3 regions of the Micromonospora sp. NBC_00617 genome follow, and region 2 is predicted to be linked to each of the others. Evidence: predicted binding sites of a transcription regulator. Region 2 holds the regulator's gene; each other region holds the start of a gene.

Region 1 (9,513 bases), 940 kb from region 2:
CGACACCGCGGCCCTGGCCACGGTCACCCGGGAGCAGATCGAGGCGGGCCCGAAGAACATCTGGCGGTACGCCGCGCTGCTGCCCGCCGGCCAGGACCCGGCCACCCGGGTCACCCTCGACCCGGGGCTGACCCCGCTGGTGGCGGCCCCGCACCTCGCCGCCGAGCTGGGCATCACGGCGCCGCTGTGGGTCAAGGACGACAGCGCCAACCCGACCCACTCGTTCAAGGACCGGGTCGTCTCGGTGGCGCTGACCGCCGCGAAGGCACTCGGCTTCACCCGGTTCGCCTGCGCGTCCACCGGCAACCTGGCCAACTCGGTGGCCGCGCACGCCGCCCGCGCCGGTGTGCCCTCGGTGGTCTTCATCCCCAGCGACCTGGAGCAGGGCAAGGTCATCACCACCGCCGTCTACGGTGGCGAGCTGGTCGCCATCGACGGCTCGTACGACGACGTCAACCGGCTCTGCGGTGAACTGGTGGAGACCGACGAATTCGAGGACACGGCGTTCGTCAACGTGAACGTCCGGCCGTACTACGCGGAGGGCTCCAAGACCCTCGGTTACGAGGTGGCCGAGCAGCTCGGCTGGCGTATCCCGGCCCAGGTGGTCATCCCGATGGCCAGCGGTGAGCTGCTCACCAAGATTGACAAGGCGTTCTCCGAGCTGGTCGAGATCGGCCTGGTCGAGGCGCCGGCCGGCGGTTGGAAGGTCTTCGGCGCCCAGTCGGCCGGCTGCAACCCGATCGCCGCCGCGCTGCACGCCGACACGGACACGATCACCCCGGTCAAGCCCACCGGCATCGCCAAGTCGCTCAACATCGGCGACCCGGCCGCTGGCCTCTACGCCCTGGAGGCGGTCCGGCGCACCGGCGGTTGGATGGAGTACGCCGACGACGACGAGATCCGCGCCGGCATCCGCGACCTGGCCCGTACCACCGGTGTCTTCGCCGAGACGGCGGGCGGGGTGACCGCGGCGGTGCTGCGCAAGCTGGTCGAGTCCGGGCGGCTCGACCCCACGGCGGAGACGGTCGTGTTCAACACCGGCGAGGGCCTGAAGACCATCGACGCGGTGGCGAGTCAGGTCGGCCCGACCCACCACATCAAGCCCAGCCTCCGCGCCGCCCGCGACGCCGGCCTCCTCGGCTGACCCTCGGGCCGCCGGGGGAGACCTGCCCGTAACTGGGCTTTCGCTGTGAGTATGGAAAACCCGCCGGTCTGGACTTGACGGCAGGAACCGGACGGCGCAAAATGCTCCGTGCGGGAGGGCATTTCGCCGGAGACTTTTTAAGTTCTTGCGACCCAACGCCGGAGGCGTTGTGCGAGTGTCCCTCCCGACCACGTCCGATGGGGCCAGCGAATAATTCGCTGGCCCCATCGCTTTTGCGACTGTCAGGCTCCACGGCATGAGCATCACGATCACGTCGTTCGACGGCGCCGACCGGGCCGCGGTCGACGAGGCGTACCGGGTCGGCATGGCGGCCAACGAGGTCGACCTTCCGGACTTCCCGCCCTTCTGCCGGCGTCGCTTCGACGCGCTGTTCCACACGCCGACACCCGGCACCCGATCGCTCTGGGCACTGGCCCGGCTGGACGGGGTGCCGGCCGGTTACCTCCAGCTCGACCTGCCGCAGCTCGACAACACCGACAACGCCACCGCCGAGCTGACGGTGCTTCCCGAGCTGCGGCGGCGCGGCGTCGGCCGGGCGCTGCACGAGTACGGGGTGCGCCTGCTGCGGGAGCACGGCCGCAAGCGGGTGGTCGCGATGACCGTCCGCGCGCTGCCGGGCGGTGCGGCCCGTTCCGGCGCGGGCGACGCGTTCGCCGCCTCGACCGGCGCGCAGTCCGCCCTGGCCGAGGTGCGTCGCCGGCTGGAGATCGCCGACATCGACCGGGTCGCCCTGCGGGCGGCGCTCGCCGAGGCCAAGCCGCGGGCCGAGGGCTACCGGTCGGTTTGCTGGCAGGGCACCACGCCGCAGGAGTACGTGGCGGACGTCGCCTACCTGGACAGCCGGCTGTTGATGGATGCGCCCATGGGCGACGTGCAGTGGGAACCGGAGCAGGTGGACGCCGAGCGCATCCGGGGCAACGAGCGCGCGTTGGACGCCCGGGGCCGGCGGCGCTACCACCTCGGGATGCGGCACGAAGCGTCCGGTCGACTGGTCGCCTGGACACTGCTCGACGTGGGCGCCTCCGCCGACTGGCACGCCTTCCAGCAGATCACCATCGTCGACCCGGCCCACCGTGGGCATCGCCTGGGCCTGATCGCCAAGGCGGAGAACCTGCACCACCTGCTCACCCACGAGCCGGCGGTACGCGTCATCGACACCTGGAACGCCGCCAGCAACAGCTACATGGTGGCGATCAACGAGCAGCTCGGCTTCCGCCCGGTGGACGCCTGGAACAACTGGCAGCTCACCCTCTGACGGGTATCGGCGCTACTGCTCGCGGACCGGACTCAGGCATGATGGCTGGCATGACGGAGACCCCGCATCCCCTGTACGACAGGCACGCCGACACCCTCAACCGTGCGCTGACCGCGATCACGGAGCGGGGCTACTGGTCCGCCTATCCCGAGTCCCCCAGCCCTCGCGTGTACGGCGAGACCGCCGCCGCCGACGGCAAGGCCGCCTATGAGGCGTACCTCGGTGGTGATTTTCCGCTCGACCAGCCGGGCACCGGCGAGCGGATCGCCACCGAGACGAGCCCGTTCGGTGTCGAGCTGGCGGTGCGTTACCCGCACGCCGGCACCGACGAGCTGATCGCCGCCGCCTCCGCCGCGCTGCCGGCCTGGCGCGACGCCGGCGCGCAGGCCCGCGTGGGCGTCTGCCTGGAGATCCTGGACCGGCTGCACAAGCACATCTTCGAGCTGGCGAACGCGGTGCAGTTCACCAGCGGGCAGGCGTTCGTGATGGCCTTCCAGGCCGGCGGCGCGCACGCGCTGGACCGGGCCCTGGAGGCGCTGGCGTACGCGTACGCCGAGATGACCCGGCACCCCGGCACGGCCGGCTGGGAGAAGGCCGCCGGTAAGGGTGACCCGCTGCGGATGACCAAGACCTTCCACGTGGTCCCGCGTGGGGTGGCGCTGGTGATCGGCTGCAACACCTTCCCGACCTGGAACTCGTACCCTGGGCTGTTCGCCTCGCTGGTCACCGGCAACCCGGTGATCGTGAAGCCGCACCCGCGCGCGGTGCTGCCCCTGGCCGTCACGGTGAAGTACGCCCGGGAGGTGCTCGCCGAGGCCGGCTTCGACCCGAACCTGATCCTGCTGGCGGCCGAGGCACCCGGTGAGAAGCTCGCCAGCGACCTGGCCCTGCACCGGTCCGTCAAGATCGTCGACTTCACCGGCTCCACGGAGTACGGCGACTGGCTGGAGACGTACGCCCGGCAGGCGTCGGTCTACACCGAGAAGGCCGGGCTGAACACGGTGGTCATCGACTCCACCGACGACTTCGCCGGCATGTGCCGCAACCTCGGCTTCACGCTGACCCTCTACAGCGGGCAGATGTGCACCACCTCGCAGAACATCCTCATCCCCGCCGGTGGCATCGAGACCGACCAGGGCCACAAGAGCTTCGACGAGGTGGCCGGCGGTATCGCCGCGGCGGTTGGCAAGCTGACCGCCGACCCGGCCCGGGGCGTCGAGCTGACCGGCGCCATCGTCAACGACGGGGTGCTGGAGCGGCTGGCCGAGGTCACCAAGGTGGGTGAGCCGGTGCTGGAGTCACGGGCCGTGGCCCACCCGGCGTACGCCGACGCGGTGGTGCGTACTCCGACGATCGTGAAGCTGCGCGCGGACGACGCCGAGACGTACGGCCGGGAGTGGTTCGGGCCGATCTCGTTCGCCATCGCCACCGACTCCACCGCCCACAGCCTGGAACTGCTGCGTCGGACGGTCGGGGAGAAGGGCGCGCTGACCGCCGGGGTCTACTCCACCGACGAGGCGGTGCTGGACGCCACCGAGGCGGTGGCGGTCGAGGTCGGGGTGCACCTGTCCTGCAACCTCACCGGCGGGGTCTTCGTCAACCAGTCGGCGGCGTTCTCCGACTTCCACGGCAGTGGGGCGAACGCGGCGGCCAACTCGGCGCTGACCGACGGGGCGTACGTGGCCAACCGGTTCCGGATCGTGCAGTCGCGGCGGCACGTCTGATCTTTGGTTGCGGTTGGGGTTTCCGGGGCAGCCCGCCCCGCTCCGGGCGGTCAGGCTTGATCCCTGCGCGGGGCGGGCTGCCCCGGAAACCCTCACGTGGGTACGGCTGTCGTTTAAGCGTCCGGCTTTAGGGACATCTCCGTGGTCTTGCCCTGGGAAGGGTTCTCTTGTTTACGCGGGGCGGCGCATTTGTAGTTCGTTCAGCGCGGGGATCGTGGGGTGGGGGACCCGCACGCCGGTGTCGGTGAAGCCCAGCCGCTGGTAGGCCCGGTAGGCGCGGTCGTTGCCCACCACGACCTCCAGCAGCAGCTCCGGCCGGCCGCAGGCCCGCGACCAGGCGGCCACCCCGTCGATCAGCTCGCCGAGCAGCCCGCTGCCCCGCCAGGCCGGCGTGATGTACACGGCGTAGATGACGGTCAGGCCCGGCTCGTTCGGAGCGACCGTGCCGCCAGCGTGCCCGACCAGACGGCCACCCGGGTCCGCGACGAACTGCGCGTTGTGGGGGCCGGTCGACGTGTACGCCACCCGCGCGGCGAACTCGCGGTGCGGTCGGGCCGCCGCGTCGGCCAGGGTCTCCAGGAAGGCCAAGGGCGCGTCGGCGAGCATCTCCAGGCGCAGTGCCCGCATCCGCGCGGCGTCCTCCGGCCGGACCCGGTGGATCTCGGCCTGCCGAACGGCGGCTGAACCGATATCGGTGGTCATGTCTGCATGCCTACCACAGGGGCGGGAGCTGCTTCGGGGCGTGCCCCGCCCCGCCGGACGGCGAGCCGGTGGCCCCCCGGGACCGGTCGGTCCGGGGCCCGTTCCGGTTCGGCCCGGGACCCGGTCGGGTCGGCCGGGAATACGCCCGATTTGGGGTCGTGCGCGGCCGTCACTCCTCGTGTAGCGTGCGATTTCGGTCACCCTTTCAGCGGCCGTCGTCGATTGCTGAGGCGGTGGTCCGAGGGCGTCCGGCCGTGCCGCGCGCCCGGGGCAGGCAACGCTGCGCAAGAGTGAGGGAAGTGCACCGTGGCACAGGGTTCCGTGAAGTGGTTCAACGCCGAAAAGGGCTACGGCTTCATCGCCGTCGACGGCGGTCAGGACGTGTTCGTTCACTTCTCCGCGATCGAGATGGACGGCTACAAGGCGCTGGACGACGGCCAGCGGGTGGAGTTCGAGATCGCCCAGGGGCAGAAGGGCCCGCAGGCGGAACACGTACGCGTCATCGCCTGAGCGAATTCCCGACCTCCTCGCACGCGGATCGCCCCCGATCGGCTGACGGGTCGGGCTGGCGGTGCGGACGCCCACCCGGGAAGATCGTGAGCCGTTCCAGCCGATGCTGAGGAGGGTTCATGACCGACCAGTCGCCCCCACCCACCACGCCCTCCGGGCCGGGTGAGCCGGGCCCGTCCGACCCCACCTCACCCATCTCCGGCGCGGCCCCGGGCGCGTCACCGGCCGGGCCGCCGCCCGGTTGGGACCCCGCGACGGGCGGCTGGGGTCCGCCGGCCGGGCCGCCGCCGGGTTGGGGTCCGGCCGGTGCCCCGCCGCAGGGCTGGGCCTATCCGCCGACCGGCGGCTACCCGCCCGGGGTGGGCCCCTACGGTGGGCAGCCGTGGTATCCGGGGGCGCCGGTCGGCTGGTACCCGCCGGGTCACGGGTTCGATCCGAACGACGCCCTGGTCACTCCGCCCGGCGCCGGCGTCGGGGCCTGGTTCGAGCGGTGCGGGGGCGCGCTGCGCCGGGGCTGGCGGCAGTTGGTGCCGATCATGCTGCTCACGCAGGTCCTGCCGGCCGCGGTGCTCTCGGTCATCTCGCTGGGTATGGACCCGTCGCCCGGCTGGGAGGCGCAGGCCGAGATGGATCCGGCGGCCGGGCTGCCGGACAACTTCGCCGCCACCCTGGCAACCCTCGTCGCCGTGCTGGTCGGCGGCAGCCTGCTGATCGGTCTGGTGCAGGCGGTGGGGTGGGCCGCCGGCAGTTGGGTGATCACCCAGCAGGCGACCGGCCGGCCCGCCAGCCTCGATGCGGCGTTGCGGTACGGCCTGCGCCGCGCGCTCGGCCTGTGGGGTTGGACGTTGCTGGTCAGCGTGCTCATCGGTGTCGGCGTCTGCTTCTGCGTCCTGCCGGGCATCTATCTGGCGTTCGCGTTGAGCCTGGCCGGTCCGGTCTACCTGTTCGAGCGGCAGAACCCGATCGGCCGGTCGTTCGGGATGTTCCACGCCCGGCTCGGGCTGCTGCTCGGCCGGGTCGCCCTGGTGGGCGGGGCTGTGATCGTCGGCACCGTGGTTCCGGGCGTCCTGGAGTCGGTGGGCACCACCGGGATCGGTGCGGACCCGTTCGCGTCCCCGGGCACCGCGGTCGGAGTGGTGGCGGTGATCGGTGTCACGGCCGTGCTGGCGCTGCCGGCCCACCTCGCCCAGTTGATCGGTCTGCTGATCACGTACGCCGAGCAACGGGCCCATGAGGCGCCGGTGAACGGGGCCGCACTGGCTGCGGAACTCGGCTGAACGGGTCCATCGTGCTTGCACTCGGCAGGTGAGAGTGCTAAACAAGTCATTGGCACTCGCATACCGTGAGTGCCAATGGTCGGGACGGTGGGGCCAGGTTGCCCGGGCGTGGAGACGCCGGGGCGGCACATGGCCGGTCGTCGCGGGCTATCCGGCCCGGCCGAAGGACGTCGTCGTCGCCAGGTGGCGACGTCCCAAGGTGCGTACACCAGGCGGCCCATCCGGGGGACACATCTCGGGTGGCCCGTGAGTGTCCAGGAGGACAACGCCGTATGGCCAAGATGATCGCGTTCGACGAAGAGGCGCGCCGCGGCCTCGAGCGGGGCATGAACCAGCTCGCCGACGCCGTAAAGGTGACCCTCGGCCCCAAGGGCCGCAACGTCGTGCTCGAGAAGAAGTGGGGTGCCCCCACCATCACCAACGATGGTGTGAGCATCGCCAAGGAGATCGAGCTCGAGGACCCGTACGAGAAGATCGGCGCCGAGCTGGTCAAGGAGGTCGCCAAGAAGACCGACGACGTCGCCGGTGACGGCACGACGACGGCGACCGTCCTGGCCCAGGCCCTGGTTCGCGAGGGCCTGCGCAACGTGGCCGCCGGCGCCAACCCGATGGCCCTGAAGCGGGGCATCGAGGCCGCGGTCGCGAGCGTCTCGGAGGAGCTTTCCAAGCTCGCCAAGGACGTCGAGACCAAGGAGCAGATCGCCTCCACCGCCTCCATCTCCGCTGGTGACACCAGCGTCGGCGAGATCATCGCCGAGGCGATGGACAAGGTCGGCAAGGAAGGCGTCATCACCGTCGAGGAGAGCAACACCTTCGGGCTGGAGCTGGAGCTCACCGAGGGTATGCGCTTCGACAAGGGCTACATCTCGGCCTACTTCATGACCGACCCGGAGCGCATGGAGGCCGTCTTCGACGACCCCTACCTCCTGATCGTCAACAGCAAGATCTCGTCGGTCAAGGACCTGCTCCCGATCCTGGAGAAGGTCATGCAGTCGGGCAAGCCGCTGCTGATCATCGCCGAGGACATCGAGGGCGAGGCCCTGGCCACCCTGGTCGTCAACAAGGTCCGGGGCACCTTCAAGTCGGTCGCCGTCAAGGCGCCGGGCTTCGGTGACCGCCGCAAGGCCATGCTCGCCGACATCGCCATCCTCACCGGTGGCCAGGTCATCAGCGAGGAGGTCGGCCTCAAGCTGGACGCCGTCGGCGTCGACATGCTGGGCCGTGCCCGCAAGGTCGTGGTGACCAAGGACGAGACCACCATCGTCGACGGTGCCGGTGACGCCGAGCAGATCCAGGGGCGGGTCAACCAGATCCGGGCCGAGATCGACAAGAGCGACTCCGACTACGACCGCGAGAAGCTGCAGGAGCGGCTGGCCAAGCTGGCCGGCGGCGTTGCGGTGATCAAGGTCGGCGCGGCCACCGAGGTCGAGCTCAAGGAGCGCAAGCACCGCATCGAGGACGCCGTTCGCAACGCGAAGGCGGCCGTCGAGGAGGGCATCGTCCCGGGTGGTGGCGTCGCGCTGGTGCAGGCCGGCAAGACCGCCTTCGACAAGCTGGACCTGGTCGGCGACGAGGCGACCGGTGCCAACATCGTCAAGGTGGCGCTGGACGCCCCGCTGCGGCAGATCGCCGTCAACGCCGGCCTTGAGGGCGGCGTCGTGGTGGAGAAGGTCCGTAACCTCGAAGCGGGTCACGGCCTCAACGCCGCCAACGGCGAGTACGTCGACCTGCTGGCCGCGGGCATCATCGACCCGGCCAAGGTGACCCGTTCGGCGCTGCAGAACGCGTCGTCGATCGCCGCGCTGTTCCTCACCACCGAGGCCGTCGTCGCGGACAAGCCGGAGAAGACCCCGGCTGCCCCGGCTGGCCCGGGTGGCGGGGACATGGACTTCTGAGTCCAGTTCCGACACACCGGACGGGGCGGGCCGCTGACGCGGTCCGCCCCGTTCGTCGTCAGGTGGGCAGCGTGCGCTGGTTGCGGCGCTTCTGGGCCCGGTCGTACGGCGGGAGCAGCTGGATCGGCGCGTCCACCATCTCCTGCGGTTCCTCGGCCAGCGGTTCGCCGTCGGTGGTCATCTCGGCCAGTTGCTCGGCGTCGCCGTAGTCGAGCCGGTCGAACGGGAGTTGGCCGGGCAGTTCGCCGACCGGTTTCCAGGTGATCGGCGGGCCGTCCTCGGTCTGGTCGTCATCCGTGGTCATGGCTGCCTCCTCTACCGAAACGGTAGGGGGCGTCGATGGCCCATGCGGGCGAATGGATTCATGTCCCATTTGCCCTCTCACGTCACCGGTAGGGTCCGCCGGTACAGGAAGAAGACCCGCTCGATCCGGGCACCCGCGCTGCCCGAGTAGAACGGCACCGGCCCCACCCAGCCGATCTGCGCCCGGTCCACCCCCGCCGCGCGCTGGTCACGCAGGCAGCGTCGCAGCAGCACCCCACCGATGCCCGAACCCTCGGCGGAGGGCGCGGTGCCCATCGGCCCGAACCAGCTCGGCCGGGACGACCCGTAGGCGGCGAAGCCCAGCACCTCGCCGGTCCGCTCCGCCAGGTGGCAGCCGGCCCCGGCGCGGCCCACCGACCCGGCCAGCTCGCCGTCCCAGGCGCCACCGAAGGTGGACCGGGCGAACGCGGCCAGCGCCGGCAGGTCCGCGGGCTCCGCCCGGCGTACCGTGACGCCCTGCCCAGCCAGCCGTTGCTCCGCGGCCTGGGTGGACCGCAGGGCCGGTGACTCGTCGTACGACAGGTCCGCGGTCATGTTCCAGGCGGTCCGGTCCTGGTGGTAGCCGAGCGCCAGGGCGGCGCACACCGCCGGCGTGTACCGCACGTCGATGCCCGGCCAGGCGTAGTACGGCGGATTCCCGGCCAGCAGCACCTCGGTGACG
Region 2 (9,513 bases):
TCACCCCGTGGTCCTGGGCGTGCGAGACCAGCCAGTGCGCGTACCGCCAACCGTCGCGCTGGTCGTCCGCCGTCACCGCCAGCCCGGTCTGGCTGGCCGGGTCGGCGCTCGACACGCCCCAGTCCAGCACCAGGTTGCGGGTCAGTTGGGCGGTCGCCGCCGCGCCGTGCATCACCGGGGTACGCCCCACCGTGCAGGCCACCGCGCCGGTGACATCGCCGAGCAGGGCCCTGCTGAGCACCTCGGAGTCGTCGGCCCACTTCTGGTACGCCTCGGGGAACGCCGAGCGCTGCACCCGCTGGGCGGCATCGGTGACCCGCATCTTCTCCCAGCCGCGCACCTTCTTCAGCGCGGCGTAGAACCTGTTGGCCGCGTAGCGGGGGTCGCGGATCTGCGCCGACGTGCCCCAGCCCTGACTCGGGCGCTGCTGGAACAGGCCGACCGAGTCCCGGTCGCCGTCGGGGAGGTTGTGCAGACCCGACTCCTGGTAGGCGGTGGCCAGCGCGATCACCACGGCCCGCTCCGGCATCCCGCGCTGGGCGCCGATCGCCGCGATGGTCGCCGCGTTGGCCATCTGCTCGACGTCCAGCGCGACCCGGCCGTCGGCCTGGACCGTGCAGGTCCGTCCCGCCCGCGGCAGTCGCAGTTGATCCCCGACCTGCCGGACGACGAGCCAGATCGCGATCACGGCGACGAGGATGAGCACCATTCCACCCGCCACGGCTGTCCGAGTTCGCACCCACACCTCCTGAACGACAGTTCGACAAGCGTACGTCCCCGTCGGCGTCGTCCGGGTCGTCCGACCGGTTCGGGGTCCGCGCTGCCGCCGCGTACCGATCGGGACGTTCCCGCTCCGGGGCCGAACTCACCTGCCGCGCCGCCGCGACCGCCTGGTGCCCGTCCCGGTCCTACCCGCCATGATCAGCGGAACCACCGTCCAGAGCGGCCACCCATCGAGTTAATCTCTTCTCCCGGAAGGCCAGGACCCCCTCGCGCCCCTCGTCGGAGAGGAAGTACCCGGTCGAGAGGGCGGACAGCCGCGTCAGGTCAGCCCGCAGCTCGGCGGTGCCCGGCCGGCGCAGCAGCTCCTTCGCGCCGGCCAGCGCGCCGGGAGCGCCGCGCACCAGCGAGTCGCAGTAGCGCCGCACCGCGTCGTCCAGCCCGTCCGCCGGCACGGAGGCCGTGACCAGGCCGATCTCGGCGGCCCGTCGGCCGTCGAAGGTGTCCCCGGTCAGGTACAGCTCGGCGGCGGCACGCGGATGCAGCCGGGGCAGCACGGTCGCCGAGATCACCGCCGGGATCACCCCGATCCGCACCTCGGTGAAGGCGAACGTCGCCTCGTCGGCGCAGACCGCCAGGTCGGCGGCCGCGATCAGGCCCAGCCCGCCGGCCCGGGCCGGCCCGGCCACCCGGGCCAGCACCGGCTTCGGGCAGTCCCAGAGCGCCGCCAGCACGTCGCCCAGCATCCCGGCCGGCACCGTCCCGCTGGCGTACGCCGCGGCGGTCTCCTTCAGGTCCGCGCCGGAGCAGAAGACCGGGCCCGTGTGGTCGAGCACGATCACCCGGACCGCGTCGTCGGCCACCGCGTCGGCCAGCCCGGCCAGCAACTGGGTCATCAGGGCGGTGGAGAGCGCGTTGCGGTTGTGCGGGCTGTCCAGGGTGAGGGTGGTCACCCCACGGGCCGTGGCGACCCGCACGAGGACGTCGGGAGAGGTCATGCCGGGCACACTAGTGGCCATGCCCGGCGTCCTTCCAGATGGTGAGACCGTGCCCGTCGACGGATCGCTGCCCGCCACCGCCACCTCGGCGGTCGGCGCGCGCGGCTTCGGCGTGTACGTCCACGTTCCGTTCTGCGCCAGCCGCTGCGGCTACTGCGACTTCAACACCTACACAGCCGCCGAGCTGGGCGGGGGCGCCAGCCGCGAGGAGTACGCCGACACCGTGCTGGCCGAGCTGACGCTCGCCGCCCGGGTGCTCGGCGACAGCCCGCCACCGCGGGTCGACACGGTCTTCGTCGGCGGCGGCACCCCCACCCTGCTTCCCGCCGACGACCTGGCCCGCATCCTCGACGGCATCGACCGCACCTGGGGACTCGCCGCCGACGTCGAGGTGACCACCGAGGCCAACCCGGAGTCGGTCAGCCCGGAGTCGTTGCGGCGGCTGCGGAAGGCCGGCTACAACCGGATCTCGCTGGGCATGCAGTCCGCCTCCCCGGGGGTGCTGGCGATCCTGGACCGCAAACACAGCGCCGGTCGGGCCACCGCCGCCGCCCTGGAGGCCCGCGACGCCGGGTTCGAGCACGTCAACCTGGACCTGATCTACGGCACGCCGGGCGAGCGGGCCGAGGACTTCGCCGCCACGCTGGAGCAGGTCGTCGCCGCCGGGGTGGACCACGTCAGCGCGTACGCCCTCATCGTCGAGGACGGCACCCGGCTCGCCGCCCGGATGCGGCGCGGCGAGCTGGCGTACCCCAGCGACGACGTCGCCGCGGACCGCTACCTGGCCGCGGAGGCCGCCCTCGACGCGGCCGGCCTGTCCTGGTACGAGGTGTCCAACTGGGCGCGCACCGACGCCGCCCGGTGCCGGCACAACCTGCTCTACTGGACCGGCGCGGACTGGTGGGGGCTCGGGCCGGGGGCGCACAGCCACGTCGGCGGGGTGCGCTGGTGGAACGTCAAGCACCCCACGACGTACGCCCAGCGGTTGGCCTCCGGCGCGTCACCCGGCCTGGCCCGCGAGGTGCTCACCGTCGACGAGGCCCACATGGAGGACGTGATGCTCCGGCTGCGGCTCGCCAGCGGGCTGCCGCTGGCCGTGCTCGACGCGGCCGGCCGGGCCGGCGCCGAGCGTGCCCTCGCCGACGGCCTGCTGGCCGGCGGGGACTATGCCGCCGGCCGGGCGGTGCTCACCCTGCGCGGCCGGCTGCTCGCGGATGCGGTCGTGCGCGACCTGCTGCCCTGATCCGGGGGACCGGCCGGGGGAGCGGCCGGCCCGGATCACTTGACGAGGTTGGCCGAGAGTGGGTAGCGGTAGAAGCTGCCCTCGTTGGCCTTGATGCCGGCGAGGATGCCGAACACGGCACCGAGGATGATGGCCGCCCCGACGCCGATGAAGCCGATCAGGATGCACGAGAGCACCCAGCCGACCAGGCCGACGATCGACCAGATGAGCTGGAAGTTGAGCGCGGCGACGGCGTGCGCCCGGACCATCGGGGACTGGTTGCCCCGGGCCAGCATCGCCACCAGCGGGGCGATCCAGCCGAGCACGCCCCCACTGATGATCATCCCGGCCGCGCCGCCGAAGTGCGCGACCAGCGCCCAGGTCTTGTCCTCGTTGTTGGCGTAGCCGCCGCCGGGGCCGCCGAAGGCGCCGCCGGTCGGATAGCCGCCAGTCGGGCCGCCCGGGGGATAACCGCCCGGCGGGGGGTAGCCACCTGGCGGAGGGTAGCCGCCCGACGGCGGCTGGTCACCGGTGGGCGGCGGATAGCCACCGGCCGGGGGATAGCCGGCCGGGTCGGGTGCCCCGGACAGTGGTGCGGTGGGCGGCTCGGCCGCAAAGGGCGAGCTCGGGGGAGTCGGCTCCGGCGGGTAACTGCCGGGGTCTCCCGCACTGGGAGGGCGAGGTGGTTCAGTCATGACTGTCACGGTAGGTGTCGGCGGCAACGTCGCACCAGAGCGAGACCGCCCGATCGCGCGGGCCGATCGGCCCGCGCGGGGTGGCGCGGGCCGCACCGGCGGCCTGTCGTTGATCATCGCGCTGGCGGGGGCGCCGACGTAGACTGGCACTCGTTACAGTCGAGTGCCAGGACGGCCGTCGGCCCCGGGTGGGCTGCCGGCCGACGTGCGACAGGAGGTGCGGAGGATGGGTCTGGACGACCGCAAGCTCGCCGTGCTCCGCGCCATCGTCGAGGACTACGTCTCCACCCAGGAGCCGGTCGGCAGCAAGGCGCTGGTCGAGCGTCACCAGCTCGGGGTCTCCCCGGCGACGGTCCGCAACGACATGGCCGTGCTGGAGGAGGAGGGCTACATCCGGCAGCCGCACACCAGCGCCGGCCGGGTGCCCACCGACCGCGGCTACCGCCTCTTCGTCGACCGGCTGTCCCGGGTCAAGCCGCTCAGTCCGGCCGAACGCCGGGCTATCGAGCGCTTCCTCGTCGGCGCGGTCGATCTCGACGACGTGGTGCACCGCACCGTACGCCTGCTCGCCCAGCTCACCCGGCAGGTGGCCGTCGTGCAGTACCCGAGCCTGGCCCGCTCCTCGGTGCGGCACCTGGAGCTGGTGCCGATCTCCACCACCCGGCTGATGCTCGTCATGATCGCCGACACCGGGCGGGTCGAGCAGCGGCTGGTGGAGCTGCCCGGCCCGGTCCCCGCCGACGACGTCACCGACCTGCGCCGGCTCGTCAACGAGAAGCTCGCCGGCGCCCGGCTGTCCGAGACCCCGCCGCTGGTGCAGGCGCTGGTCGAGGAGGCGCCGGGCGAGCTGCGTCCGGCGATGACCACCCTGTCCACCGTCCTGCTCGAGACGCTTGTCGAGCGGCACGAGGAACGCATCGCTCTGGCCGGCACCGCCAACCTCACCCGGGGCGGCCTGCTCGACTTCCAGGGCTCGCTGCGGCCCATCCTGGAGGCGCTGGAGGAGGAGGTCGTGCTGCTCAAGCTCATCGGCGAGACCGAGCCCAGCACGACCCGGGTCCTGATCGGCGACGAGAACGAGTTCGACAACCTGCGCGCCGCCTCGGTGGTCAGCACCGGGTACGGCCCGGGGGCCACCATCGTGGGCGGCCTCGGCGTGTTGGGCCCCACCCGCATGGACTACCCCGGCACCATCGCCACGGTGCGCGCCGTGGCACGCTACGTGGGCGAGCTGCTGGCCCAGAACTGACCAGTCAGGGCCGACGGCCGGCTGCGGCCGCCGGTCGGCGTAACGCGAGACGAACATGAGGACACGGAACGCAGTGGCCAGGGACTACTACGGCATCCTCGGTGTCAGCCGGGAAGCCTCCGATGACGAGATCAAGCGCGCCTACCGCAAGCTGGCACGCCAGTTCCACCCGGACGTCAATCCGGACCCGGAGGCTCAGGATAAGTTCAAGGACATCAACGCCGCGTACGAGGTCCTCTCGGACGACCGCAAGCGGCAGATCGTCGACCTGGGTGGCGACCCGCTCGCCCCGGGAGGCGGCGGCGCGGGCGGCCCGGGTGGCCCGGGTGGAGCCGGCCCGTTCGTCGGCTTCCAGGACATCATGGACGCGTTCTTCGGCGGCGCGGCAGGTGGCGCCCGTGGCCCACGGCCGCGGACCCGGCCGGGCGCCGACGCGATCCTGCGCCTCGAGTTGGACCTGCACGAGACGGCGTTCGGCGTCGAGGCCCCGATCACCGTCGACACCGCGGTGCTCTGCACCACCTGCTCGGGCGCCGGCACGGCCGCCGGGACCCACCTGGCCACCTGCGAGGCGTGCGGCGGTCGGGGCGAGGTGCAGTCGGTGCAGCGCACCTTCCTCGGCCAGGTGGTCTCCGCCCGGCCGTGCACCGTCTGCCAGGGCTATGGCACGACCATCCCGCACCCCTGCCCCACCTGTGCCGGCGACGGCCGGGTGCGCACCCGCCGCTCACTCACCGTCAAGATCCCGGCCGGTGTCGAGGACGGCATGCGGATCCGGCTGGCCCAGCAGGGCGAGGTCGGCCCGGGCGGCGGCACCGCCGGTGACCTCTACGTGGAGATCCACGAGCGGCCGCACGACGTCTACTCCCGCAAGGGCGACGACCTGCACTGCCGCGTCACCGTGCCGATGACGGCCGCCGCGCTGGGCACCCGGCTCACCATCAAGACGCTGGACAGCGAGGAGACCGTCGACGTCAAGGCCGGCACCCAGCCGGCCAGCACGCTGCGGCTGCGCGCCCGGGGTGTGCCACACCTGCGCGGCACCGGCAGGGGTGACCTCTACGTGCACCTCGACGTCCGGACGCCCACCAAGCTCGACCCCGACCAGGAGAAGATGCTGCGCGACTTCGCCAAGACCCGGGGTGAGGAGGTCGCCGAGCTGACCAAGCAGGGCGGCTTCTTCTCCCGGATGCGCGACGCGTTCAACGGCCACGCCTGACGTGTCCGCGCCGCTCTTCCTGGTCGACGCGCTGCCCACCGGCGACGCGCTGACCCTCGACGGGCCCGAGGGGCACCACGCCGCCACCGTGCAGCGGTTGCGCGTGGGCGAGGAGCTGCTGCTCGCCGACGGCCGGGGTGGCACGGCCGCCGCCGTGGTCACCGCCGTCGGCAAGGGCAGCCTGGAGGTCACCGTCACCTCCCGGGAGTACGCGGACGCGCCCGTACCCCGGATCGTCACCGTGCAGGGCATCGCCAAGGGTGACCGGGGCGAGCTGGCCGTACAGGCGATGACCGAGGTCGGGGTAGACGAGATCGTGCCCTGGGCGGCGTCGCGCTCGGTGGCCCAGTGGCGCGGCGACCGGGGCGTACGGGCCCGGCAGAAGTGGGTCGCCACCGCCCGCGAGGCGGCGAAGCAGGCCCGCCGGCCCTGGCTGCCGGTGGTGGCCGGCGCCCCGGACGAGTCCACCGCGACTGTCGTCCGCCGCATCGCCGGCGCCGCCGCCGCGTTCGTCCTGCACGAGGAGGCCGAGGAGCGGCTCAGCACCGCCGACCTGCCGACCGCCGGTGAGATCGTCCTGGTCATCGGCCCCGAGGGCGGCATCGCCCCGGCCGAGTTGACGGCCTTCCGCGAGGCCGGCGGCCGGCCGGTGCGACTCGGGCCGGCCGTGCTGCGGACCTCCACGGCCGGCGTGGCCGCGCTCAGCGTGCTCGCCACCCGCCTCGGCCGCTGGTAGTCCCACCGCTAGCTGTGGTGGGTCGTGCCCGACCCAGGCATCCCACCTTGTTCGCGTCCTTTGCTCTGCTTCAACTGACGCAACAGTTTCGGCCGTTGCGTGTTGCGGTGGTTGAAGCAGAGCAAAGGACGCGATGACCAGGTGCGAGGCGCTGGCGGGGTGGCGACGCGGGCTGGCGGGAGGTCAGCTGCGCAGGTAGGAGGCGCCGTTGAGGTCGACGATGGTGCCGGAGGCCCATTCCGCCTCGGGCGAGGCCAGCCAGTGCACGGCGGCGGCGATCTCCTGCGGCCGGGCCACCCGGTCGAACGGGCTCTGCGCCCGGATGGCCGCGCCCCGCTCACCGCGCAGGTGCTCGGTCGTCATGTCGGTCGCCACGAAGCCCGGCGCGACGGTGGCCACCGTGATGCCGTACGGCGCGAGCGCCACGGCGAGGGACTGCCCCAACGCGTTCAGCCCCGCCTTGCTGGCGCCGTACGCCGGCTGGTCCGGCTCACCCCGGAACGCGCCCCGGGACGACACGTTGACGATCCGGCCGCCGCGCTCGCGCAGGTGCTGGGCGGCGCACCAGATGACGTTGCCGGCCCCGGTCAGGTTGGTCTCCAGCACCTGCCGCCAGCGCTGCTGCCACTCTTCGTACGAGGTGCCGAAGATCGGGTGCGGGACGTCCCGGTCGCCGTACGTCCCGGCGTTGTTGACCAGCACGTCCAGCCCGCCGAGCAGTTCGGCGGCCCGGTCGACCATGGCCCGGACCGCGTCCGGGTCGGTGAGGTCGGCGCGGACCACCACGTGCCCCGAGCCGGGCAGCCCCGCGCGCAGCTCCTCGGCCGCGTCGCCGGAGTCGCGGTGGTGAATGGCCACCCGGTCGCCGCTGGCGGCGAACGCCTCCACCACCGCGCGGCCGATGCCGCGCGAGGAGCCGGTCACCAGTACCGCCCGATCCGTCATGCCGGCCATCCTGCCCCAGCCGCCGCAGATGTTAGGAAGGGCCCCTTCCTCTACCGGAGGCGTTAACAAGGGGCCCTTCCTTACACTGCCCCGATGGGATCCGACTGCCTGTTCTGCCGCATCGTCGCCGGGGAGATCCCGGCCACCGTGGTCCGGGAGACCGCCACCACGCTCGCCTTCCGCGACATCGACCCGAAGGCCCCGGTGCACGTCCTGGTCATTCCGAAGGAGCACTACGCCGATGTCGCCACGCTCGCCGAGGGTGACCCGGCGCTGGCCGGTGCGGTGCTCGCCACGGCCGCCGCGGTGGCCGACGACGAGGGGCTGCTCGGCGACGGGTTCCGGCTGATGTTCAACACCGGGACGTACGGTGGGCAGGAGGTCTTCCACGCGCACGCGCACCTGCTCGGTGGCGCCCCGCTCGGCCCGATGCTCGCCCGGGACCTGGCGTGACGGCCGGCCCGGACGCGCACGACCGGTTGGGCCGGCTGGTCCGCCGGGTGCAGGCCGACGCCCGGGTGCCGGCGGTGTCGGCGGCGCTGCACCGCGCCGACCGACCGCTGTGGACGTGCACTGTCGGGGGCACCGGCACCGACAGCCCGTTGGGGCCGGGCACCCAGTTCCGGATCGGCTCGGTCACCAAGACCTTCACGGCGGTGCTCACCCTCCAGTGCCGCGACGACGGGCTGCTGGACCTGGACGACCCGGTGGGCCGACACCTGGACCTTCCCGCCCACGGCGAGCTGACCGTGCGCCGGCTGCTGTCGCACACGGGCGGCCTGCAACGCGAGCCGTTCGGTGACGTCTGGGACACCCTGAACGCGCCGGACGTCGAGCAGTTGGTGGCCGGGCTCGACCGCGCCGAGCGGGTGTTGCCCACCGGCCGGCGTTTCCACTACTCCAACCTGGGCCTGGCCGTGCTCGGCCTGCTGGTCGGTCGGCTGCGCGGGGGCAGTTGGGCGGAGGTGCTCGCCGAGCGGGTGCTGACGCCGCTGGGGCTGACCGACACGACCGTGACCCCTCGGCCCTCGGCGGCCACCGGCTACCTGGTCGACGCGTACTCCGACGAGGCGCACCCGGAGCCGCCGACCGACTTCGGCGCGGTGGGCCCGGCCGCCCAGCTCTGGAGCACCGCGACCGACATGGCCCGCTGGGCGGCATTCCTCGCCGACCCGGCGGCGCTCGACCCGGCCGGCGCGGTGCTCGCCCCGGGCACCCTGGACGAGATGCGCTGGCCGCTGACCACGACCGACGAGACGCTCTGGGGCGCTGGCTTCGGGCTCGGCCTGATCCTCGTCCCACAGGGCGAGCGGGTGGTGCACGTGGGGCACGACGGGGCGATGCCCGGCTTCCTGGCCGGCGTGTACGGCCGGCGGGGTGGCGACGGCACGGCCGGCGCGATGGGCGCCGCGGTGCTCGGCTCGTCCGGCACGGCGAGCGAGTTGCTCGAACTGCCGCACCGGCTGCTCACCGAGGCGGTCGAGCACGATCCCGCCGACATCGAGCCGTGGGCGCCGGGCGCACCCGCTCCGGCGGCCCTGCGGGGGGTGCTCGGCCGGTGGTGGGGCGAGGGTTTTGAGTACGTCTTCTCCTGGCACGACGGTGCCCTGCGGGCGCGCGGGGCCGGGGACCAGGCCGGCCGCCCGCCGGCGGTCTTCGCGCCGCTGCCGGATCGGCCGGACGTGTTCCGGACGGTCTCCGGCCGGGAAGTCGGCGAGCTGCTGCGGCT
Region 3 (9,513 bases), 570 kb from region 2:
CAGCCGGGTTCGGCGGAGCCGCGCACCGATGGCGCGGAGCGGCCCGACCCACCGACCGCGGCGGTGTCCCGGGCCGGGTCGGTGACCCGCTGCCGGGAGGCTCGGCCGGGCGCGGTGAGCAGCAGCAGGGCCTTGGCGACCGCGCTGGTCAGGTCGTGGTCGGCGTTCTGGATGAGACCCCGGGCGCCGGCGCTGATGGTGGCGGCGGCGGCCTCGGACTCCTCGGCGCCGAGCAGCAGGACCGCGGCCTGCGGCGCGCGGGCCAGCACCCGGCGGACGAACCCCGCGCTGTCCGGCCGGGTGAGAGCCGTGTCAGCCAGGACCACGTCCGCCGGCCGCTCGGCGAGTCGCAGCATCACCTCGGGATCGGAGACGGCGGTACGGACGATCGCGGACAACCCCAGCCGGGCGGCAGCAGAAGTGAGGTGCTGAGCCGCGAGCGGTGTCCGAACGCACACAAGAACGGTACGCACTGTGGTGGTCTCCTCTCCGCACACGAGCAGACCATGACGGCGTCGGCTGGGGAGGGGGTTCCCGGCAATCATCTGAACTTTTCCGACAGATGGGGCAAAAGCCGCAAGTTGCCAGACGTTTTGGATCACACACGTGTGAGCCGACGACAGCCCGGGTACCGGGAGGGCCAGGCCGGGAACGGTGCGCCTGCGCGGCCCGCCGCCCGGAAGCCGGCCACAAGAATTCTCGCGGTGCCGCGCGGGAGGAGGGGTGCTGATGTCGAACGTACGTAGACTGCCCGGACCCATCGTCGATCTCTGGGACTGGCAGCGGCTCGGTGCCTGCCGGGGCCGGGACAGCGCCCAGTTCTTCCACCCGGACGGGGAGCGAGGCTCCTCCCGACTGCGCAGGGAGTCCACCGCCAAGTCGGTCTGCCGCGCCTGCCCGGTCCGGGCCGAGTGCGCCGCCCACGCCCTGTCGGTCCGCGAGCCGTACGGCGTGTGGGGCGGCTTCAGCGAGTCGGAGCGGCTGCGCCTGCTCGCCGTCGGCTGGGAGGACCTGGCCGACCGCCGACAGATCCGGGTCGACGTCGCCCGCCTGGAGGCGCGACTGGGCCGCCCGCACAAGTCGACGGTCCCGGCGCAGCGCAACGTCGCCTGACCCGGCACCCACCCCGAACACCGCGAACCGCGCCCCCGCCCAGCGGGAGCGCGGTTCGCCACGTCCCCCCACCCCACCCCGAGAAGCCCCGTCGATCATGAAGTTATTGCCCCGACGCGCCGTCCATCGGGGCAATAACTTCATGATCACCAGAGGGGGCGGGGGGTTAGCGGACGTTTACTGGGACCGTGTGCCAGCCGGTGGCGCCGTCGGGGGCGACGCTCTGGGTGCGCTCGGTCTGGGTTTCGCCGGTCGCGTCCGTTGCCCGGACCTGGAGCCGGTGCTCGCCCGGCGTGGCGTCCCAGCGCCAGGACCACTGCACCCAGGTGTCCACCGACACCGTCGGCGCCAGCTCCGCCTCCTGCCAGGGGCCGTCGTCGACGCGTACCTCGACCCGGCTGATGCCCCGGTGCTGCGCCCAGGCCACCCCGGCCACCGTCACCGGACCGGCGGTCAACCGGTTCCGCCGTCGCGGCGCGTCGATGCGCGACTGGGTCTTGATCGGGCCCTGGGCGGACCAACCGCGCGGCACCCAGTACGCGTCGAAGTCGGCGAACCGGGTCAGCTCCAGCTCGGTCACCCACTTGCAGGCCGACACGTAGCCGTAGAGGCCGGGCACCACCATCCGGACCGGGAACCCGTGCTCAACCGGCAACGGCTCGCCGTTCATGCCGATCGCCAGCAGCGCGTCCCGTCCGTCGCGGAGCGCGGCGGTGGGGGTGCCACAGGTCCAACCGTCGACCGAGCGGCCGACGACCTGGTCGGCGTCCTCTTCCGGCTGCACCTCGTCCAGCAGTTCCCGCAGGGGTACGCCCAGCCAGCGGGCGTTGCCGATCAGGTCCCCACCGACCTCGTTCGAGACGCAGGCCAGCGTGACGTACCGCTCGACCAACGGCCGGGCCAGCAGATCGGCGTAGCTGTAGGTGCGCTCGGTGCCCACCCGGCCATGGATGCGCAGCCGCCAGGTCTCCGGGTCCACCTGCGGCACCACCAGGGCGGTGTCGATCCGGTAGAACCCGAGATTCGGGGTGACGTACGGCGCGAGCTGGGCCAGCGACAGGTCCGCGCCCGCCGGCACGGCCGGTGCGGGGACGACCGGCGCGGGCAGTCGGATCGCGTCCCGGGCGGCGGACACGCCGCGCCGCCCGGCCAGCCAGCGCCCGCCGAGACCGGCCACGGCGGCCGTGCCGAGCAGCACCCCGGTGCCGGTCAGGAACCGCCGCCGCGACTCCGGATCGACAGTCGCGGTCGGCGCGGCGGGGGTCACCGGGATCGGCAGGCCCTCCGTCGGCCCGGCGGGCGACACCGGCGGCGGGGTTGCCGAACGCGGGGCGGTGGGTGGGGTCCAGGGCCAGGGGTCCAGCTCGAACGGGCCGGCGATGAACAGCCAGAGCACCAGGGCGCCGAGCCCGCCGCCGACCAGTGACGGCAGCGCGTCGAAGACGTCCGCGCCGGGGCGGGTCAGCGCGGCGGCCACACCGACGGCGCCGAACGCCGCGATGCCAGCCAGGCCCAGGCCCAGCCGGCGGACCGCCAGCACCCCAAACAGCGCGGCGAACCCGCCCAGCAGCAGGGCCGTTCCGGTCAGCAGGGCGATCTTGTCGGCAGTGCCGAAGACGTCGATGGCGAACTGCTTGAGGGGCTCGGGGACGGCGTCGACGACCACCCCGCCCACCGCGACCAGTGGCGCCGACCGGGGGCCGGTCAGCACCGCCACCGGCTCCGCGATCCCGATCGCGACGGCGGCGGCGGTCACTCCGGCCAGCGCGGCGTACCGCCGCGACGTGGTGCTCATCGGCCCAGTGTGCGCGTCCGTCTCGCCGGGTCGCCAACCATGTCAGCGCTTGGTAATGATCGCGGAGACGAACCGGGGCACACCGCCGTACGACGGTGTGCCCCGCAACGGGTGTCGCTACCGGATCAGAAGCCCGGGCCGTGCTGGTGGCCGTGACCGTGGCCGTGCCCACCGGCGGCGGCCGGCTCGGCCTGCTCCGGCTTCTCCACCACGAGGCTCTCGGTGGTGAGCAGCAGACCGGCGATCGAGGCGGCGTTGGTGACCGCGTTGCGGGTCACCTTCACCGGGTCGATGATGCCGGCCTTAGCCAGGTCGACGTACTCGCCCTTGGCGGCGTCGAGGCCGTTGCCCCACTGCATGCCGGCGACCTTCTGCGTCACGACGTAGCCGTCGTGACCGGCGTTCTGCGCGATCCAGCGCAGCGGCTCGACCAGCGACTTGCGCACGATCGAGACGCCGACCTTCTCGTCACCGGTGAAGCCCAGGTCGTCGTCGAGCACCGGAAGGATCTGCACCAGGGCGGCGCCGCCGCCGGGCACGGTGCCCTCCTCGACCGCGGCCTTGGTCGCCGCGATGGCGTCCTCGATGCGGTGCTTGCGCTCCTTCATCTCGACCTCGGTCGCCGCACCCACCTTGATCACGGCGATGCCGCCGGAGAGCTTCGCCAGCCGCTCGGCCAGCTTCTCCCGGTCCCAGTCGGAGTCGGAGGCCTCGATCTCCTTGCGGATCTGCGAGACCCGGTCGTCGACATCGGCCTTCTGGCCGCCACCGTCGACGATCGTGGTGTTCTCCTTGTCGACCACGACGCGCCGGGCGCTGCCGAGCACCTCCAGGCCGACCTGGTCGAGCTTGTAGCCCAGCTCCGGGGCGACCAGCTCGGCGCCGGTGGAGATCGCGATGTCCTGGAGCATGGCCTTGCGCCGGTCGCCGAAGCCCGGGGCCTTGACCGCGCAGACCTTGAGGGTCTTGCGCAGCGAGTTGACCACCAGGGTGGAGAGCGCCTGACCGTCCACGTCCTCGGCGATGATCAGCAGGGGCTTGCTGTTCTGCAGGACCTTCTCCAGCAGCGGCAGCAGCTCCTCGATCGCCGAGATCTTCTGGGTGGTGACCAGGATGTACGCGTCCTCCAGGACGGACTCCTGACCCTCCAGGTCGGTGACGAAGTTCGGCGAGATGAAGCCCTTGTCGAACTGGAGACCCTCGGTCACGTCCAGCTCGGTGGTGAGCATCGAGCCCTCCTCGACGGTGATGACACCGTCGCGGCCGACCCGCTCCATCGCCTCGGCGATCAACTCGCCGATGGTGGCGTCCTGCGCGGAGATCGTCGCCACGTTCGCGATCGACTTCTTGTCGGCGACCTCGACGGCCCGGCCGAGCAGTGCCTCGGAGACCTTGGCGGCCGCCGCGTCGATGCCCCGCTTGATGCCTGCCGGGTTGGTGCCGGCGGTCACGTTGCGCAGGCCCTCACGGACCATCGCCTGCGCCAGCACGGTCGCGGTGGTGGTCCCGTCGCCGGCGACGTCGTTGGTCTTGGTCGCCACCTCCTTGACCAGCTGCGCGCCGAGGTTCTCGTAGGGGTTGGTGAGCTCGATCTCCTTGGCGATGGTCACACCATCGTTGGTGATCGTCGGCGCACCGAATTTCTTGTCCAGGACGACGTTGCGCCCGCGCGGGCCGAGGGTGACCTTGACCGCGTCTGCGAGGGCGTTGACACCATGCTCCAGCAGGTGCCGGGCGTCGTCCGAGAAGCTCAGGATCTTCGCCATGAATGTCCCTTCGAAGCGACGCTGCCCCGGCCCGGCGAGCCGGACCGGGGCAGCGACACTGATCGGTTGCTTACTTCTCGATGACCGCGAGGACGTCGCGGGCGGAGAGCACCAGGTACTCCTCGCCGGCGTACTTGACCTCGGTGCCGCCGTACTTCGAGTAGAGGACGGTGTCGCCGACCTGCACGTCAACCGGAACCCGGTTGCCGTTGTCGTCGACGCGCCCCGGGCCCACAGCGAGGACGGTGCCCTCCTGCGGCTTCTCCTTGGCGGTGTCGGGGATCACGATGCCCGACGCCGTGGTGGTCTCAGCCTCGTTCGCCTGGACCACGATGCGGTCCTCGAGCGGCTTGATCGCAACCTTGGTCGCGGTAGTCACGGGCATACCCTCCTGGGGTACTGGTTTCGTTGCTGGCCAGCGGGGCTGACCAGCGTCAATTGCCTCATGCCACCGGGCGGGGCCGTCGTCGCGGGTGCCGGTCCGCCTGGCGTGCGCACCCGGGTCGCGAGACCCGGAAGCTGGCACCCTCAGGGTGAGAGTGCTAATCGCAGGTTATTCCGTGGCTAGCACTCCGTCAAGGAGAGTGCCAGCGCGTCGCGCCCCGCCAGCCGGCATTTCCGGCTCGGCCGGGAGAATGGCCGGGTGGATCTCGAACAGCTGGCGGCGCTGCGTACCCCCGAGGGGTTGGCCGCGCTCACGGCGGCGGCCGGGCTGGCCGGCGGTGATCCACTGGCGGCGGCGTCGGCCCTGCGTGCCGCGGGGGTGCCGCCCGCGCTGGCCGCGGCGGCGCTCACCCAGGCCGAGCTGCGCCACCGGGCCGTCGGCAAGTTCGGCCCGGTCGCCGCCGGGATGTTCCTCACCCGGGCCGGGCTGGAGCAGGCCACCCGCCGGGTCGTCGCCGAGCGCCGCGCCGAGCGCCTGCGCGCGGCCGGCGTACGCACGCTGGCCGACCTCGGCTGCGGCCTCGGCGCCGACGCGCTCGCCGCCGCCCGCGCCGGCATCCGGGTGTACGCAGTGGAGGCCGACCCGGTGACCGCCGCGATGGCCGCCGCCAACGCCGCCGCCGCGGGGCTGGCCGAGCTGTTCACGGTCGAGTGCGGCGACGCCACCGCGTTCGACGTCTCCCGGGTCGACGGGGTCTTCTGCGACCCGGCCCGACGCACGAGCGGCACCGGTCGGCGGATCTTCGACCCGCGTGCCTACTCGCCGCCGTGGGACTTCGTCACCGGGCTGGCGGAGCGGGTGCCGCGCACGGTGGTGAAGGTGGCGCCGGGACTGGACCACGCGCTCATCCCGGCCGGCGCGGAGGCGGAGTGGGTCGGCGTGGACGGCGACCTGGTCGAGGCCGCGCTCTGGTGTGGCGAGCTGGCGGAGGTGCCCCGCCGCGCCACCCTGTACCGCCAGCGGGGCGCCGAGACCCACCGTCACCAGCTCACCGGCTCGGGTGCCGCCGAGGCGTCGGTCGGGCCACCGCGCCGCTACCTGTACGACCCGGACCCGGCGGTGGTCCGCGCACATCTCGTCGCCGAGCTGGCCGACCAGCTGGACGCCACGCTGGGCGACCCGAGCATCGCCTACCTCTACGCCGACCGGCCGACCCGCACCCCGTACGCGCGCTGTTTGGAGATCACCGACGTGCTGCCGTTCTCTCTCAAGCGCCTGCGGGCGTTGCTGCGCGAGCGGCGGGTGGGCCGGGTGGAGATCCTCAAGCGGGGCTCCGCGCTCACCCCGGAGCAGTTGCGGCGGGATCTGCGGCTGGCCGGCGACCAGGCGGCGAGCCTGGTGCTCACCCGGACCGCCGGGGCACCGACCGTGTTGGTCGGCCAACCGGTCCACTAGCGTCGTCGGTGTGGCGGGACAGGGCACTCCGGCGACGGCGCTGCTGGCCAAGCGTCAGATCGCGTATCGCACCCATCCGTACCGGGTCTCCCCGGACGCGCCGAACTACGGCGCGCTGGTCGCCGAGGCGCTCGGTGTGGCACCCGAGCGGGTGTTCAAGTCGCTGGTGACCGAGGTCGACGGCGCTCTGACCGTGGCTGTCGTCCCGGTCACCGGCGAGCTGGACTTCAAGGCGCTCGCGGCGGCGGTGGGCGGCAAGCGGGCGGCGATGGCCGACCGGTCGGTCGCCGAGCGGGCCACCGGCTACGTGCGCGGCGGGATCAGCCCGCTCGGGCAGCGCCGGCGCCTGCCCACCGTGCTGGACGAATCCGCGCTGGATCTGCCGACGATCTACGTCTCGGCTGGTCGACGCGGTCTGCAACTCGAACTGGCCGCGGCGGACCTGGTGGCGCTCACCGACGCCCGCACCGCGCCGTTGCAGACCCGCTGACGGCTCTCGTTACGTCGACTCTCCCGTGGGATACGCGGGGAGTAACAGTCGCGTTGCTGAATTGTTATCGCTTCCAACAAACTTGGCACCTGCGCGGTCTTGTGGGACCAGTGTGACGCGCAATACGTTGCCGGACGCAACAAAACAACACCTCCCCCACCTCCGAAAGGACCCTGCACATGCGTAAGGGGATCCTCACCATCGCCGCCGTGGGCCTGCTCGCGACCGGCGGTTTGACCGCCTGCGGCGACGACTCCGGCTCCGACAAGCCCAGCTCCACCAAGACCCCCAAGATCGGCGTCATCCTGCCGGACAGCAAGTCCTCCGCCCGGTGGGAGACCGCGGACCGCAGGTTCCTGGAAGAGGCGTTCAAGGCCGCCAACGTCAAGTACGACATCCAGAACGCCCAGAACGACAAGAGCGCCTTCCAGACCATCGCCGACCAGATGATCACCAGCGGCGTCACCGCCCTGATGATCGTCAACCTGGACTCCGGCACCGGCAAGGCCGTGCTCGACAAGGCCAAGTCGCAGGGCGTCGCCACCATCGACTACGACCGGCTCACCCTCGGCGGCTCCGCCCAGTACTACGTCAGCTTCGACAACGAGACCGTCGGCAAGCTCCAGGGCGAGGGTCTGGCCAAGTGCCTCACCGAGAAGAACGCCAAGAACCCGGTCGTGGCGTACCTGAACGGCTCCCCCACCGACAACAACGCCACCCTGTTCAAGGCCGGCTACGACTCGGTGCTCAAGCCGAAGTTCGACGCCAAGGAGTACGTCAAGGGCCCCGAGGACTCCGTGCCGGAGTGGGACAACACGCAGGCCGCGACGATCTTCGAGCAGCAGCTCACCAAGGCCAACGGCAGGATCGACGGCGTGCTGGCCGCCAACGACGGTCTCGGCAACGCGGCCATCTCGATCCTGAAGAAGAACAAGCTCAACGGCAAGGTGCCGGTGACCGGCCAGGACGCCAGCACCGAGGGCCTGCAGAACATCCTCGCCGGTGACCAGTGCATGACCGTCTACAAGGCCGTCCGCGAAGAGGCGAAGGCCGCCTCCGACCTGGCCATCGCGCTCGCCAAGGGCGAGAAGAAGGACACCGGCCAGACGGTGAAGGACCCGGAGGGTGGCCGCGACGTCCCGTCGGTGCTGCTCACCCCGAAGGCCATCTACAAGGACAACATCAAGGACGTCATCGCCGACGGCTACGTGACCAAGGAAGAGGTCTGCACCGCGGCGTACGCCAAGGCCTGCACCGAAGCCGGCATCAGCTGACCGACGCCGCAGTACCCGCCGGGACGACCACCGCCGCCCGGCACGGGAGCACACCTCCCGTGCCGGGCGGCGCCCGCCGGACGGGCCCCGACCCTCCCTTAAGAAGGAGACCCCCGTGTCCGCGACCCCCCTGCTGGAGCTCCGCGGGATCGACAAGAGCTTCGGTCCCGTCCAGGTGCTCCGCGACGTCGCCCTGACCGTCCACCCGGGCGAAGTGACCGCTCTGGTCGGCGACAACGGCGCCGGCAAGTCGACCCTGGTGAAGTGCATCAGCGGTATCTACCCCACCGACGCGGGTGAGGTCCTGTTCAACGGCGAACAGGTGCACATCGGCAGTCCCCGCGACGCCGCCGCCCTCGGCATCGAGGTCGTCTACCAGGACCTCGCGCTCTGCGACAACCTGGACATCGTGCAGAACATGTTCCTCGGCCGGGAGAAGCACAGCGGCATCGTCCTGGACGAGCCGAGCATGGAACAGCTCGCCGCCGAGACTCTGGCGGGGCTCTCCATCCGTACCGTCACCTCGCTTCGCCAGCACGTGTCCAGCCTCTCCGGCGGTCAGCGCCAGACCGTGGCCATCGCCAAGGCGGTGCTGTGGAACAGCAAGCTCGTCATCCTGGACGAGCCGACCGCGGCGCTCGGTGTGGCACAGACCGCCCAGGTCCTCGAACTGGTCCGTCGCCTCGCCGACAACGGCCTGGCCGTGGTTCTCATCTCGCACAACATGAACGACGTCTTCGCCGTCTCCGACCGGATCGCCGCGCTGTACCTCGGCCAGATGGTCGCCCAGGTGAAGACCACCGACATCACTCACGCCCAGGTGGTTGAGCTGATCACCGCCGGGCGCTCGGGCGGGCTCGGCCTCGCCACCGACCCGGGCGGCAACGGCGACGGCCCGCAGCCGGCCGACTCGATCTCAGGAGGCGTCCGATGACCACCACCGCCGTGCGCAAGGACGGCCCGGCGGCCGTCACACCGCCGCCGACCGTCGCCAGGCACGCCCGCAACTACCTCAGTCGGGTACGCGGTGGCGACGTCGGCGCATTGCCGGCCGTGCTCGGTCTGATCGTGCTCTGCACCGTGTTCGCGGTCATGCGGCCGTCGTCGTTCCTGTCGGCCGGCAACTTCGCCAACCTCTTCACCCAGGGCGCCGCGGTCACGCTCATCGCGATGGGTCTGGTCTTCGTGCTGCTGCTCGGCGAGATCGACCTCTCCGCCGGATTCGCCAGCGGCGT

The links. Region 2 encodes HrcA, which represses chaperone genes, less so after heat shock. Its sites were predicted from a motif close to GGTTNGCACNCTCNNNNNGAGNGTGCNAACC; they were not measured.
Region 1: groL (chaperonin GroEL) is a predicted target of HrcA. The motif match lies at 6,681-6,711, and genes of this name have one in related genera.
Region 3: groES (co-chaperone GroES) is a predicted target of HrcA. The motif match lies at 5,192-5,222, and genes of this name have one in related genera.

Annotation. Positions count from the first base shown of each region.
Region 1 covers NZ_CP107751.1:6,334,022-6,343,534, forward strand. Annotated here, with positions in the region: gene thrC (threonine synthase) at 1-1,144, shown strand, start outside; gene OG505_RS29370 (GNAT family N-acetyltransferase) at 1,401-2,420, shown strand; gene paaN (phenylacetic acid degradation protein PaaN) at 2,471-4,144, shown strand; gene OG505_RS29380 (GNAT family N-acetyltransferase) at 4,316-4,846, opposite strand; gene OG505_RS29385 (cold-shock protein) at 5,153-5,356, shown strand; gene OG505_RS29390 (hypothetical protein) at 5,476-6,633, shown strand; gene groL (chaperonin GroEL) at 6,906-8,528, shown strand; gene OG505_RS29400 (hypothetical protein) at 8,587-8,832, opposite strand; gene OG505_RS29405 (GNAT family N-acetyltransferase) at 8,910-9,513, opposite strand, start outside.
Region 2 covers NZ_CP107751.1:65,971-75,483, forward strand. Annotated here, with positions in the region: gene OG505_RS00300 (hypothetical protein) at 1-745, opposite strand, end outside; gene OG505_RS00305 (enoyl-CoA hydratase-related protein) at 909-1,718, opposite strand; gene hemW (radical SAM family heme chaperone HemW) at 1,738-2,961, shown strand; gene OG505_RS00315 (DUF4870 domain-containing protein) at 2,997-3,635, opposite strand; gene OG505_RS00320 (hypothetical protein) at 3,634-3,777, shown strand; gene hrcA (heat-inducible transcriptional repressor HrcA) at 3,862-4,884, shown strand; gene dnaJ (molecular chaperone DnaJ) at 4,958-6,103, shown strand; gene OG505_RS00335 (16S rRNA (uracil(1498)-N(3))-methyltransferase) at 6,105-6,839, shown strand; gene OG505_RS00340 (SDR family NAD(P)-dependent oxidoreductase) at 7,023-7,784, opposite strand; gene OG505_RS00345 (histidine triad nucleotide-binding protein) at 7,878-8,237, shown strand; gene OG505_RS00350 (serine hydrolase domain-containing protein) at 8,234-9,513, shown strand, end outside.
Region 3 covers NZ_CP107751.1:6,702,261-6,711,773, reverse strand. Annotated here, with positions in the region: partial or broken gene OG505_RS31210 (helix-turn-helix transcriptional regulator) at 1-473, opposite strand, end outside; gene OG505_RS31205 (WhiB family transcriptional regulator) at 730-1,113, shown strand; gene OG505_RS31200 (molybdopterin-dependent oxidoreductase) at 1,280-2,908, opposite strand; gene groL (chaperonin GroEL) at 3,034-4,674, opposite strand; gene groES (co-chaperone GroES) at 4,745-5,059, opposite strand; gene OG505_RS31185 (THUMP-like domain-containing protein) at 5,318-6,514, shown strand; gene ybaK (Cys-tRNA(Pro) deacylase) at 6,525-7,004, shown strand; gene OG505_RS31175 (sugar ABC transporter substrate-binding protein) at 7,184-8,278, shown strand; gene OG505_RS31170 (ATP-binding cassette domain-containing protein) at 8,394-9,212, shown strand; gene OG505_RS31165 (sugar ABC transporter permease) at 9,209-9,513, shown strand, end outside.